Regions from separate parts of the Bradyrhizobium sp. HKCCYLRH1034 genome, predicted to be linked through region 3. Evidence: predicted binding sites of a transcription regulator. Region 3 holds the regulator's gene; each other region holds the start of a gene.
What was found. The regulator LexA, encoded in region 3, represses DNA repair genes until DNA is damaged. The targets are predictions, from matches to a motif close to TGTTCNNNNTGTGTTCNG.
Positions count from the first base shown of each region.

Region 1: ACQR0W_RS01610 (ImuA family protein) is a predicted target of LexA. The motif match lies at 2,598-2,615, and genes of this name have one in related genera.
Region 2: ACQR0W_RS31365 (PA0069 family radical SAM protein) is a predicted target of LexA. The motif match lies at 2,251-2,268, and genes of this name have one in related genera.

Region 1 is NZ_JBNPUW010000001.1:346,186-350,778, forward strand. It holds gene ACQR0W_RS01605 (Y-family DNA polymerase) at 238-1,827, opposite strand; gene ACQR0W_RS01610 (ImuA family protein) at 1,721-2,515, opposite strand; gene ACQR0W_RS01615 (putative DNA modification/repair radical SAM protein) at 2,699-3,937, shown strand; gene ACQR0W_RS01620 (UdgX family uracil-DNA binding protein) at 4,052-4,593, shown strand, end outside.
Region 2 is NZ_JBNPUW010000019.1:48,344-52,936, reverse strand. It holds gene ACQR0W_RS31370 (phosphoketolase family protein) at 1-2,099, opposite strand, end outside; gene ACQR0W_RS31365 (PA0069 family radical SAM protein) at 2,290-3,468, shown strand; gene ACQR0W_RS31360 (VOC family protein) at 3,488-3,937, shown strand; gene ACQR0W_RS31355 (ribonuclease HII) at 4,013-4,593, shown strand, end outside.
Region 3 is NZ_JBNPUW010000007.1:337,592-342,184, forward strand. It holds gene ACQR0W_RS19270 (alpha/beta fold hydrolase) at 1-674, shown strand, start outside; gene ACQR0W_RS19275 (molybdopterin molybdotransferase MoeA) at 806-2,017, shown strand; gene lexA (transcriptional repressor LexA) at 2,223-2,921, shown strand; gene ACQR0W_RS19285 (hypothetical protein) at 3,196-3,636, shown strand; gene ACQR0W_RS19290 (ComEC/Rec2 family competence protein) at 4,030-4,593, opposite strand, start outside.

The DNA of each region.
Region 1 (4,593 bases), on a different contig from region 3:
CCCCTGGAGGGGGAGGGTCGACGCGCGCAGAGCGCGCGGCGGGGTGGGGTGAGCCCAGCAACCGGTCGTCATTGGGCCCGCTCTTCTCAGCCGTGCGTGAGTTGGCTTCGACGAGCACCGCAGGTGCGGATGGTCTGTCACCCCACCCCGGCTCGCATGCGCGCATGCGAGCCGACCCTCCCCCTCCAGGGGAGGGTGAGCAGCGAGATCGCCGCGAGAGATGTACGATCCCGACCCTCATGCGAACAGGCCATGCATGTACCAGGCGGGCTGCACCGGCGGGCCCTCAGGCTGCTCGAACTCACGGTCATACAACCCGTCGCGATAGAGCCAGAAGCGCAGGCCGTGCTCGTCCTCGACGCGGAAATAGTCGCGCGTGAGGCCCTGCCCGTCCGGCCGCCACCATTCCATCGCGATGCGCTCCGGGCCCTCGGCGCGGACCACGGCATGCGCGGCGCGGCGCCAGACGAAGCGCGCGGGCGGGCCGTCCGGCACGCCGGCGATGACCTGGATCGCCTCGGGGTGCGCGAACAGCCGCAGAGGTCGCAGCGGCGGCTCGCCCTCGGCGCGCTCCGGCCAGGCGGCAGCAGTGGCGGCGGCGAGATTTTGCTGCGCCGGCAGCGGCAGCGCCACGCGCTCCGGAACATGGGTATCGACCGGCAGATGCACGACCACGCGCTTGCCGCCGATGCGCGCGGCGATGCGGTCGATCAGTGCCGACAGCTCGTCATTGTCGTGGACATGGGCATCGAGATCGCGCTGCTGCTGCACCACGATCTCGCTGCGGCCAGCAGCGAGCCGGATCATGTCGAAGCCGAAGCCGGGATCGAGCGGATCGTTCAGCGCCTCGAGCCGCTCGCGGAACAGCCGGTCGATGATTGCGGCCTCGGTGACCGGCTGGCCGGTGTCGACCGTGATCACGCGCACCATTCCATCGGTGCGGAAGAAGCAGGCCTCCAGCCGCCGCGCGCCCTTGCCCTGCTGCGCCATCGCCGCCACCAGCATCGCGGCCAGACGGGAGAGGCTGGCCGCAATCACCGTGTCGGTCGCGACCGGCTCGGCAAAACGCTTGTCGACGATGTAGTCCGGCGGGACCTTGCGCGGGCTGATCGGCGCATCGGCCTCGCCCAGCGCCTGCGCCAGCACGCGGGTGAAGGCGGCGCCGAACCGCGCGGTGATCTCGTTGCGGCCGCGCGCGGCGACGTCACCGATGGTCTTGAGGCCGGCTCGGCGCAGGCCGAGCGTAATGGCCTCGCTGCCGCCGAGGGCGGCCACCGGCAGCGGCGCCACCGCGGCCGCCTCCTCGCCGTCGGGCACGATGCGGCCATGCACCTGGCGGTTCAGCGTACGCGCACAGACGGCGTTGGAGGCGATCGCCGCCGACACAATGAGGCCATGCGCGGTCAGCGCGTCGCAGACCGACTGCATCAGCCTGGCTTCGCCGCCGAACAGATGCACGCAGCCGATGATGTCGAGCGACAACCCATGCGGCGGGTCGAGCGCCACCAGCGGCGTGAAGCGGTCGCACCAGTCGGCGATGCTCTCCAGCATCTTTGCATCAGCCGCCAAATCGGCTTCGTGCGCGACGAGGTCGGGACAGACCGCGCGGGCATTCGCCAAGGGCTGGTCGAGCGACACACCGTGGCACGCCGCCGCTTCGTCCAGCGAATGGATCAAGAGCGCATTGGCGTCCTTGATGACGACGACCTGCGGCTTGCTCTCAGGCGGAGCGCCTGTGAGTGCCCGCTGTCTTTTGATGCGATCGATGGGCAGGCGCGGCAGCCACAGGCTGAGGATCCGCCGCCGGTTCGTTGAAACGGCATGCATCGGGGGTCCACTCCATGATCCATCGTCCGGTCTGGCCGTGACGGTTGCGAATGAGCTCGACATCGAGGCGCGGCGCGCCCCACGCCATCCACGGGGCAACGAGCGGTGACGGCGCGGTGCGCACGATCCAGCGCGTCTCCGCGGTCGATGGCTCGGGCGCAGCCGCAATGCGCAACATGAGCGCGGTGACGCCGGATTCCTGCGCCGCCAGGGTCAGCTTGCGGCTGGCGACGAGATCGAGCTTTTGCGTCTCCCCCCACACCTCCAGCATCACGCTGCCGAGCGCATCGCAGGCGAGCGCGTCGGCGGCGGTGCGCAAGGCGTGGTCGAGATCGGGCGCGCACACGATGACGATGCGGCGCGGATCGAGGCCGAGCTCGGCGAGCCCGCTCATCGACAGCGCGCCCATCTCGCGCTCGGCGAAATCCTGCCGGATCCAGATCAGGGGCCGGTGCGCGGCGACACGCGCGGCAAGCCCGCACAGGAAGCCGGTCGCGGCTGCCGCCTGGCGGCCGGTCTCGGCGAACACCTCGTGCAGCGCGCCGGTCGCGAGCCCGCCCTGCAAGGTCGCGTCGGCCTCGTCATGGCCGAGCGCGACCCGGCGCAAATCATGTGCGCCATCTCCCGCCTCGAGACGGGCAATGCGGCCGCGCAGACGCGCGAGCGTATCCATGCGTGCGCCGGTCATCCGTCGCCGCTCCTCTTCAATCCATCGTGCGGGCGCTGCCGTTGTTTCAGTGATCAGGCAGTGAACCCGCGACGACCTTCTTTGTTCATGATACGTTCTAATATAAAGCTAACGCCTTCGAGAGAGTCAATCGGGATTGACCCGGGTGTGATTCAACGAATGGAATCAAAGGGATTCAAAGCCATGGAGCTGTTGCGCAAACTGGAGATCCTGGCCGATGCCGCCAAGTACGACGCGTCCTGCGCCTCCAGCGGTACCGAGATGCGGGATTCCCGCGACGGCAAGGGCCTCGGCTCGACCTCGCCCGGCATGGGCATCTGCCATTCCTATGCGCCGGACGGACGCTGCATCTCGCTGCTCAAGATTCTGCTGACCAATGCCTGCAACTTCGACTGCCTGTATTGCGTCAACCGCGCCTCCTCCAACGTGGCCCGCGCGCGCTTCACGGTCGACGAGGTGGTGAAGCTGACCATCGACTTCTATCGCCGCAACTACATCGAAGGACTGTTCCTGTCGTCGGGCATCATCCGCAGCCCCGACTACACGATGGAGCAGGTCGTGGGCGTCGCGCGCAAATTGCGCGAGGAGCATCGCTTCCGCGGCTACATCCATCTGAAGACGATCCCGGAGGCTGACGAGGCGCTGATCGCCGAGGCCGGCCGCTATGCCGACCGGCTCAGCATCAACATCGAGACGCCGCTGGAGGCGAGCCTGACGACGCTCGCGCCGGAAAAGGACCAGCGCGCCATCCGCCGCACCATGGGCCGTCTCCGGCTCAAGCTCGACGAGACGGCGGAGGCGAAGAAGACGGTGCGCCGGGCCAAGCCGCCGCGCTTCGCGCCGGCCGGCCAGAGCACGCAGATGATCGTCGGCGCCGACGACGCCAACGATCGCGTCATCCTGTCGACCTCAGCCAATCTCTACGGCGCCTACAAGCTCAAGCGCGTCTATTACTCCGCCTTCAGCCCGATCCCCGATGCCAGCCGCGCGCTGCCGCTGCAGGCGCCGCCCTTGGTGCGCGAGCACCGGCTGTACCAGGCCGACTGGCTGATGCGGTTCTACGGCTTCGATGCCGACGAGATCGTCGAGGAGAACGAAGGCATGCTGCCGCTCGACATTGACCCCAAGCTCGCCTGGGCCTTGCGCCACCGCGACCGCTTCCCGCTCGACATCAACAAAGCAAGCCGCGAGGAGCTGTTGCGCGTGCCCGGCTTCGGCACCCGCACCGTGCAGCGCATCCTCGCCACCCGCCGCACCACCACGATCCGCTTTGCGGATCTCGCCCGGCTCAACGTGATCCGGAACAAGGTCCTGCCGTTCATCGTTCTCTCCGACCACCGGCCACAGCCGTCCCTGCTCGACGGTGCCAGCCTCAGAGCCCGGCTGCGGCCCAAACCGCAGCAGCTGGGATTTGGGTTCTAATTGAACGTCGTGGCGAAGACCGAAGCCAGGAAACAGCCGTCATTCCGGGGCGATACGAAGCATCGAACCCCGGAATGACGCGGCGGATTCGCTCGCAATGACGAGAGAGGTGAAATGCACGTCGTAACCCTCGACAGCGACACTGATTTCGACGGCTGGCGTCAGGCGGCGCGGGCGCTGGCGATGAACGACGTCAAGCCGGCCGACGTCAGCTGGCGCGTCAAGGGCGCAGCGCCCGACCTGTTCGACGATCAGGCCGACACGCAGCTTCCCGAGGTGCCAAAGGGCGCGTTCTCAGTGCCGGCGAGCTTCATGGAGCTCGCCGAGAGCGCGATTCTGCACAATGATCCCAACCGCTTCGCCCTGCTCTACCGGCTGCTGTGGCGTCTGCGGACCAACCACGATCTCATGGAGATCGCGACCGATCCTGATGTCGCCCAGGCCAACGCGCTGGCGCGGGCGGTGCGCCGCGACGTCCACAAGATGCATGCCTTCGTCCGCTTCCGCGAGGTCGGCCGCGAGCGCGAGGCGCGCTACGTCGCCTGGTTCGAGCCCGAGCACCACATCGTCGAGCGCGCCGCGCCATTTTTCGCCCGCCGCTTCGCCGACATGCCGTGGTCGATCCTGACGCCCGAACTCTGTGCGCATTGGGACGG
Region 2 (4,593 bases), on a different contig from region 3:
TACGGATAGCCGTGATAGGCGAAGATCACCGGCTTGTTGGTGGTGAACAGGCTGTCGAAGTCGCGGTCGCTGAGGCCGTGCGGATGGTCCTGCTTCGGCTGCAGGGTCATGAGATCGACGACGTTGACCACGCGGATCTTCAGGTCGGGCAATTCCTTGCGCAGCAGGTCGACGGCTGCGAGCGTCTCCAGGGTCGGGACATCTCCGGCGCAGGCCATCACCACGTCGGGCTCCTCGTCGGCGGGCTCGGTGCCGGCCCAAGACCAGATGCCGATGCCGGCGTCGCAATGCGTCGCCGCCTCCTGCATCGACAGCCATTGCGGCGCCGGCTGCTTGCCGGCAACGATGACGTTGATGCGGTCGTAGGTGCGCAGGCAGTGGTCCGCGATCCACAACAGCGTGTTGGCATCCGGCGGGAAGTAGATGCGGACGATGTCCGCCTTCTTGTTGGCGACGAGGTCGACGAAGCCGGGGTCCTGATGGCTGAAGCCGTTATGGTCCTGCCGCCAGACATGCGAGGTCAGGAGATAGTTCAGCGACGCGATCGGGCGCCGCCACGGCAGCTCGCGTGACACCTTCAGCCATTTGGCGTGCTGGTTGAACATCGAATCGACGATGTGGATGAAAGCCTCGTAGCAGGAGAACAGGCCGTGGCGGCCGGTGAGCAGATAGCCCTCCAGCCAGCCCTGGCAGAGATGCTCGCTCAGTACCTCCATCACGCGGCCGTCATGGGCGAGGTGGACATCGTAGGGCTCGATGCCTTCCATCCACACCCGCTCGGTGACCTCGAATACGGCATCGAGCCGGTTCGAGGCGGTCTCGTCCGGGCCCATGATGCGGAAGTTGCGTGTCTCTGCATTCAGCGTGATCACGTCGCGCAGGAACTTGCCGAGCTCGCGCGTGGCTTCAGCCATGGTCTGGCCCGGAGAGGACACCTCGACCGCAAAATGCTGGTAGTCTGGGAGCCTGAGCTCGCGCTTGAGCAGACCGCCATTGGCATGCAGGTTGGCGCCCATGCAACGCGTGCCCTTCGGCGCCAGTGCCTGCAGCTCCGGCACGAGCCGGCCGTGGGCGTCGAACAGCGTTTCCGGCTCGTAGCTTTTCATCCACGCTTCGAGCAGCGCGAGATGCTCGGGCTTGCCGCGCGGATTGGTGATCGGCACCTGATGGGCGCGCCAGAAGCCTTCGACCTTGAGGCCGTCGACCTCCTTCGGCCCGGTCCAGCCCTTCGGGCTGCGCAGCACGATCATCGGCCAGCGCGGCCGTTGGATCGTTGCATCCGGCTGACGCGCATTCTGCTGGATCGAGCGGATGCTCGCGAGCGCGACATCGAGCGCGTCCGCCATCTGGCGATGCATCGCCTTCGGCTCCGCGCCTTCGACGAACAGCGGCTCGTAGCCGTAACCTTCGAACAGGCATTTGATCTCGGCATCGCCCATGCGGCCGAGCACGGTCGGATTGGCGATCTTGTAGCCGTTGAGATGCAAAATCGGCAGCACCGCGCCGTCATGGGCCGGGTTCAGGAACTTGTTCGAATGCCAGGATGCGGCGAGGGGCCCGGTCTCGGCTTCGCCGTCGCCGACCACGCAGGCCACGATCAGATCGGGGTTGTCGAACGCCGCACCATAGGCGTGGACCAGGGCGTAGCCGAGCTCGCCGCCTTCATGGATCGAGCCCGGCGTCTCGGGCGCGGCATGGCTCGGAATGCCGCCGGGGAAGGAGAACTGCCGGAACAGCTTGCGCAGGCCATCGGCATCGCGCGTGATGTCCGGATAGATCTCGCTGTAGCTGCCTTCGAGATAGGTGTTGGCGACCATGCCGGGGCCGCCATGGCCGGGACCGCACACGTAGATGACGTCGAGATCCTGCGCCTGGATGGCGCGATTGAGATGGGCGTAGATGAAATTCAGTCCGGGCGTCGTCCCCCAGTGGCCGAGCAGGCGCGGCTTGACGTGCTCCGCTTTCAACGGCTCGCGCAGCAGCGGGTTGTCCAGCAGATAGATCTGCCCGACCGAGAGATAGTTCGCCGCGCGCCAATAGCGATCGAGCAGGTCGAGATCGTCGGCCGTTTTGGTCTGATGGGAAGACGTGATGTTCATGGAACCTCGCTTGCCGTCCGCTTCGCGCTTGCGGGAAGTGCATTAGAGTAACGCCGCACCATTCCGTTCCAGTGCGCTGCGAAGGATAGAACGGGAATGTGATGGTTGGCCTTGCGTGGCTCCAGAACCGTTCCGAGACATTGTTCTTTTTTGTTCTTGTATTGTTCTTTTTGTGTGCTATGTCTTGGCCATGAGCCGAGCATCTTCACATGCCCTCAAGCGCCCGCCGGTCCCGGTGCCCTCCGAGCCGGTGGGCGCGCCTTCATCTGGCCCGGAAAACGACTTCCCCGAACTCGCGGTCGCCATCGAACGGGGCCGGCGCCGCGGCCGGGGTGCACAATCCAATGCGAGCGGCCGCTACGAAGCGGAGGCTCGCGTCGTCTTCGACGATGGCTGGCAGAGTCTCGAGGATTTGCCGCCATTCAAGACCACGGTCGCGACCGATACCTCGCGCAAGGTCATCACCCGCAACGACTCGCCGGACATCGGTTTCGATCGCTCGATCAACCCGTATCGCGGCTGCGAGCACGGCTGTGTCTACTGCTTCGCGCGGCCGACCCATGCGTTTCTCGGGCTGTCGCCTGGTCTTGATTTTGAATCCAAGCTGTTCGTGAAGCCGGATGCGCCCGCGCTCCTGGAAAAGGAGCTCGCGGCCAGCGGCTACGAGCCGCGGATGATCGCGATCGGAACCAACACCGATCCCTATCAGCCGATCGAGCGCGAGCGGAAGATCATGCGCGGCATCCTCGAGGTGCTGGAAAAGGTTGGCCATCCCGTCGGGATCGTGACCAAGTCGGCGCTGGTGATGCGTGATGCCGACATCCTGGCGCGGATGGCCAAGAGGAACCTGGCGAAGGTCGCGATCTCCGTGACCACGCTGGATCCGAAGCTGGCGCGCACCATGGAGCCGCGGGCCTCGACGCCGTCGAAACGGCTGGAGGCGCTGCAGGCGCTGTCCAGGGCCGGCATTCCGACCACGGTGATGGTGGCGCCGGTGATCCCGGCGCTGAACGACAGCGAGATCGAGCGCATCCTCGATGCCGCCGCCCATGCCGGCGTCAAGGAGGCGGCCTATGTGCTGCTGCGCCTTCCGCTGGAGGTGCGCGACCTGTTCCGCGAATGGCTGCTCGAGCATTATCCCGACCGCTACCGCCACGTCTTCACCCTGATCCGCGACATGCGCGGCGGCCGCGATTACGACTCGCAATGGGGCACGCGAATGAAGGGGACAGGCCCGATGGCCTGGATGATCGGCCGCCGCTTCGAGATCGCCTGCGAAAAGCTCGGCCTGAACAAGCGCCGGACCAAGTTGACGACCGATCATTTCGTCCGGCCGAAGGGCGGCGGGCAGCAACTCAGCCTGTTCTGAAGCGTGCGGAGAGCAGTTGATGAGCGCACAAGCGAGCGTTCCGCGGTTCACCGTCATCACACTCGGTGTATCCGAGATGCGGCGGAGCATCGCCTTCTATACGTCGCTCGGCTTCGCCCGAAAATTCCGCGCGACCGGAGAGGCCGTGGCATTCTTCGAGACCGGCGGGACGGTGCTGGCGCTGTACCCGTGGGGCGCGCTCGCCGATGATGCGGGCGTGCCGGACGCACCGCGCCCCCAGGCGTTCCGCGGCGTGACGCTGGCATGGAACTGCCGCTCGGAGGCCGAGGTCGATGCGGCGCTCGCGTCGGCGGTGGAGAAAGGCGCGATGCTGCTGAAGCCGGCGCAACGAACCGACTATGGCGGTTACAGCGGCTATTTCTCCGATCCGGACGGTCATGTCTGGGAAGTGGTGATCGCGCCGGGGATTGATGTCGGCAAGGATGATCGAGTGCACCTGCCGGCGTAGTCGGTCGCCGGCAAGGGGCGAATAGCGGGGAATGAGGTCCGTTCGGGGTTGCGCCGCCGCGGGCCGTTTCGCACCATGCCGGCCATGATTCGCGATCAGTCAAAGAAGCCGGGCAGGGCGAAGGCGACGAGCGGCGCCGTGGCGAAGAGCGCACCTGCAAAGGCCGCAACCAAGCCTGTTGCCACGAATGCTGCCGGCAGGTCGGCCGCCAAGCTCGGCAAGGGCGTCATCGCGGTGGCGCCGCCGAGCTTCCGGCGGGAGCGCGCGCTGCTCAAGCAGGGCATCTGGCCGGTCGCCGGTTGCGACGAGGCGGGACGGGGGCCGCTGGCCGGTCCGGTGGTCGCCGCGGCCGTGATTCTCGATCCCGCGCGCATCCCGAAAGGCCTCGATGACTCCAAGCGGCTGAGCGCGGAGCAGCGCGAGGCGCTGTTCGACAAGATCTGCAAGACGTCGGCGTTCGCGGTGGCTGTCGCCTCGCCGGCGCGAATCGATCGCGACAACATCCTGCGGGCCTCGCTGTGGGCGCTGTCGCGCGCCGTGAGGGCGTTGCCCGAGGCGCCGAAGCACGTCTTCGTCGACGGCCGCGACCGCATCGACGTCGATTGCGGCTGCGAGGCGGTGATCGGCGGCGATGGCCTGGTGATGTCGATTGCGGC
Region 3 (4,593 bases):
CGGCAGCGCATATGACGATCGCCTATGACCGGCGCGGATTTGGTGAGACGGTCGCCTATGAGGAAGCTCATTCTCCGGTCGAGGACCTGCTCGCCGTCGTCGACGCGCTCGCGCCGGCGCGGCCGGCGACGCTGATTGCCTGCTCGCAAGGAGGCCGCATCGCGCTCGACTTCGCGCTTCGCCATCCGTCACGTATGGCATCGCTGGTGCTGATCGCACCTTCGATCAGCGGCGCGCCGGAGCCGGTCTATCCACCGGAGATCAAGGCGCTAACGGCGTCGTTGGCCGCTGCCGAGGCCGCACAGGATTGGGATCGGGTCAGCGCTATCAAGGCGCATCTGTGGGTCGACGGTCCCTTGCAGCGCGAGGGACGCATCTCCGGCGAGCCGCGCGAGACGTTCCTGAAGAAGAACGCCGCCGCACTCCGCGCGCCGCCAACCGGCGCGACTCTCGATGTGGCACCAGCCTTCCCACGCCTCGCGGAGATCGTCGCGCCATCGCTCGTCATCCGGGGGACTTGGACTTTCCTCACATCCAGCAGCGAAGCAGGCTGCTCGCCGCAACAATGCCGAACGGGGTCAGGACATGAGCTGGCCGGAACGGCGCACCTGCCGAGCCTGGAACGTCCGCAGGAGGTCATGCGGTTGATTGCGGACTTTCTCGCGCGATCGTGAGGCAGCGGCCCGGAAACGGCCCACAGCAGACGGTCAGAACGCAGGGAGCGGCCTAGGCCCTTGGCCGCGCCGTGCGCGTTCGGTTAGAAGGCGATTCATTCGATCTGCCGTCTCCGTCCGAAGGAAATCCCATGGCCCTGATGCCGGTGTCTGATGCGTTGTCCGCCGTGCTCGCCGGCGCCGAACCGCTGGCCGAGGAGCAGGTCGGGCTGGACGAAGCGTTTCACCGCATCCTGGCGCGGGACATCGCGGCGCTGCGGACGCAGCCGCCCGAGGCGATGTCGGCGATGGACGGCTATGCCGTGCGCGCGGCGGACGCCGCCCAGGCCAAGGCGCGGCTGAAGATCATCGGCGAGGTTGCGGCGGGGCGGCCGTTCGATCGCGTGGTTGGACCCGGCGAGGCGGCGCGGATCTTCACCGGTGGCGTTGTTCCGGAGGGCGCGGACGCGGTGGTGATCCAGGAGGACACGATCGCCGAAGATGGCCACGTCGTGATCACCGAGGCCGCGATCAAGGGCCGGCATATCCGGCCGGCGGGCGTCGACTTTCACCAGGGCATGGTGCTGCTGAAGTCCGGGCGCCGGCTCAGCGACCGCGACCTGTCGCTGGCGGCCAGCATGAATCATCCGGCGCTGCCGGTGCGGCGCCGGCCGAAGGTGGCGCTGCTCGCCACCGGCGACGAGCTGGTGATGCCGGGCTCGACGCCCGGCCCGGGCCAGATCGTCTATTCCAACGGCTACGCCTTGCGGGCGCTGGTGCGCAACGAGGGCGGGACCCCGATCGATCTCGGCATCGCCGCGGATACGATGGAGGCGACGATCGCCGGCATCCGCCGGGCCCGAGAGGCCAAGGCCGACATCTTGATCACGACCGGCGGCGCCTCGGTCGGCGATCACGACCTGGTCAAGCAGGCGCTCGAAGCCGAGGGCGTCGAGATGGCGTTCTGGAAGATCGCGATGCGGCCGGGCAAGCCGATGATGCACGGACGGCTCGGCGACATCAGGGTGATCGGACTGCCCGGCAATCCGGTGTCGTCCTATGTCTGCGCCCTCCTGTTCCTGGTGCCGCTGATTCGGCGGCTGCTCGGCCGCGACGAGGCCGTGATGCCGCGCGAGGCCGCCCTGCTCGGCCGCGAGCTCGGGCCGAACGATTCGCGCGAGGACTATCTGCGGGCGCAGCTCGAAGAGCGCGCCGACGGCACGCTGGTTGCGACCCCGGTGAGCCAGCAGGATTCGTCGCTGCTTGGGAATCTCGCACTCTCGCAGGCGGTGGTGATCCGGCCGGCGTTTGCGCCGAAGGCGCCTGCCGGCAGCCCGTGCGAGATCCTGCGCCTGCCGAATTGAGCCGCTTCCCCGGTAAAGCCCGGTCTGTTCATCATATTTTTAGGATTGCGGAACACACATCGAACATATAGTGTCCGTTCATGATTTGTTTTTAGTATGTTGCGGGCGACGCGATGACGGTCCGACTCCAGGGCGCTCTCAGCCGGTTTGTGCGCGAGGCGCAGCTCTTGGACTCGGACGACAACAAACCGGGGACCAGGTCGAGATGCTGACGCGCAAACAGTACGAACTTCTGCGGTTCATCAACGAGCGGCTCAAGGAAGCCGGCGTGCCGCCGTCCTTCGACGAGATGAAGGATGCGCTCGATCTGCGCTCGAAGTCCGGCATTCATCGCCTGATCACGGCGCTCGAGGAGCGCGGCTTCATCCGCCGGCTGCCCAACCGCGCCCGCGCGATCGAGGTGATCAAGCTGCCCGAGCTGTCACAGGCCGCCAACAACCGCCGCGGCTTCACCCCATCGGTGATCGAGGGCAATCTCGGCAAGGTGCGCACCAGCACTCCCGCGCTGGACGATGGCGAGCGCCCCGTCGCAGTGCCGGTGATGGGCCGCATCGCCGCCGGTACCCCGATCGAGGCGCTGCAGACCCGCAGCCACACCATCAGCGTGCCTGCCGACATGCTCGGTAACGGCGATCACTACGCGCTCGAGGTACGCGGCGACTCCATGGTCGATGCCGGCATCCTCGACGGCGACATGGCGCTGATACAGCGCAACGAGACCGCCGACACCGGCGACATCGTGGTGGCGCTGATCGACGATGAGGAAGCGACGCTGAAGCGCTTCCGCCGCCGCGGCGCATCGATCGCGCTGGAGCCGGCCAACACCGCCTACGAGGTACGCATCCTGCCGCCGAACCGGGTGAAGATCCAAGGCAAGCTGGTCGGGCTGTACCGCAAGTACTGATCGCGAATGGGATCGGTCGATGGGCGGCGGGCGCACGCGCTTTCGCCGCCGATCGGAGGCTGCCCAGCAAAATACGTCACGCGCGAATGCACCTCATGATGTGCAGCGCGGCATGCTCAAACGCTTGTGATCGGCCGCGGGCACACGCGATGCAGATCAGCGCAGAATTGCCGCGAAGCGCGCGCTAACATCACCATCGATGTCCACTCTGATAGAGGCCTGCGCCTGTCCGGGGGGAGCGTGGGTCGGCTATCTCTCAACGAGGAGCGATCCGATGTGTGACTACAGCCTCCATGCGGTTGCGTCCCGTCCCGCCAAGGTCGGCGAGACGTTGATCTCGATGACCTTCCGTGGCACCGCCACCCGCGGCTTCGCGCTGGAGAGCGAGCCGACCGTCGCAGTTTGCATGCTGCCCGGCACCGAGTTGGCCTTCGCCGAGGACGTCCGCTACGACAGCCGCTGGCTCTGGACCCGGACGATCCGCGAGCGCGTCGCAAAGTTCAACAGCATCGAGACTCACATTCCCGATCGCCATCACGACGCGATCGAATTCGCCGATGGCCGCCACGTGCTGGTGACCCAGCTCTGCGAGGGCCAGCGCGTCACCGTGCTGCAATTGCCGGTCAGCAAGCAGCCGGCGGAGCGACGCCCGGACATCGCCGAGGACGTGCCGCCTTCGCAGGCCACACCGATTCGCCGCATCAGCATCACCTGAGGGGTCTCCGCATCGGCATTTCTCTCGGTCGTGAGCGAGCTTTCGACCGTGGGAGATTTGGGTTCTGCAAGCGCAAAGTCCTCTCAGGCGAACCTCACGCCCCGGCATCGCATCGAATAGGAACGACATCCCTCGGCCGGCATGATGTGCCGGGGGAGCCTGCCGCCGTGGTCAACAAGATCGATTGGAACAAGGCCGCCGGGATCACCGAGCCCGGCTGCAATATGCTTGTGTTCGGATGGCTGACAGTCACGGCTGACGACATCGCCATCTGGCAACGCTATCCGCGCGCTGCGTTCACGCTGGCCGAAAGCCCCTCGCTGTTCGATGGACTTGGCAACATGGACCTGGCGACACCGAGTATCATCTCGGCACGTTCGAGCTGCCCGGCACTCAGTCTTCCTCGCCCTGCTCCGTCTCCGGCGGCGTCGCGTCCTGAGGCCGCACGGCCGGCGCGCGCGGCGTCAGCGTCGTGTCGAACTCGCCGGCCTCGGCGGGCGCCGGCCACCATGGGCGGTCGGTGCCGCCGGCGCGCGCCGGCGTGACGGCGAAGCTCCTGCCCCGCTGCACCAGCATCAAGGCGCCCTGCTGCCGCAGCCGCCCGCGATCGATGACGGCCGCCGCGCAGGATGACGGCGCGGCGCGCGCGGTGACGATGAGCGCGACGCGGGCGCAATCATCGGCGAGCGCCTCGGCGCGCAGGGTCAGGGCGGCGAATCGGCCGTCGGCCATTGCGACCACGCAGCCCGCCTCGTCGCAGGAGACGCCATCGGTGAGCGATGAATCCGCCGGCAGCCGGGCATCGGCGTCGGCCGCGAGCCACTCCTTGGTGGCGAACACGTCCTTGCCGATGCGCATCGCATGCAGACGCCCGTCACGGCCGCGCACCGCCACCGCGCGCCCATCGCCGGCGATCAGCACGTCGGGCAGCGGCGTCGCGGCGGCCCACACGGTGGC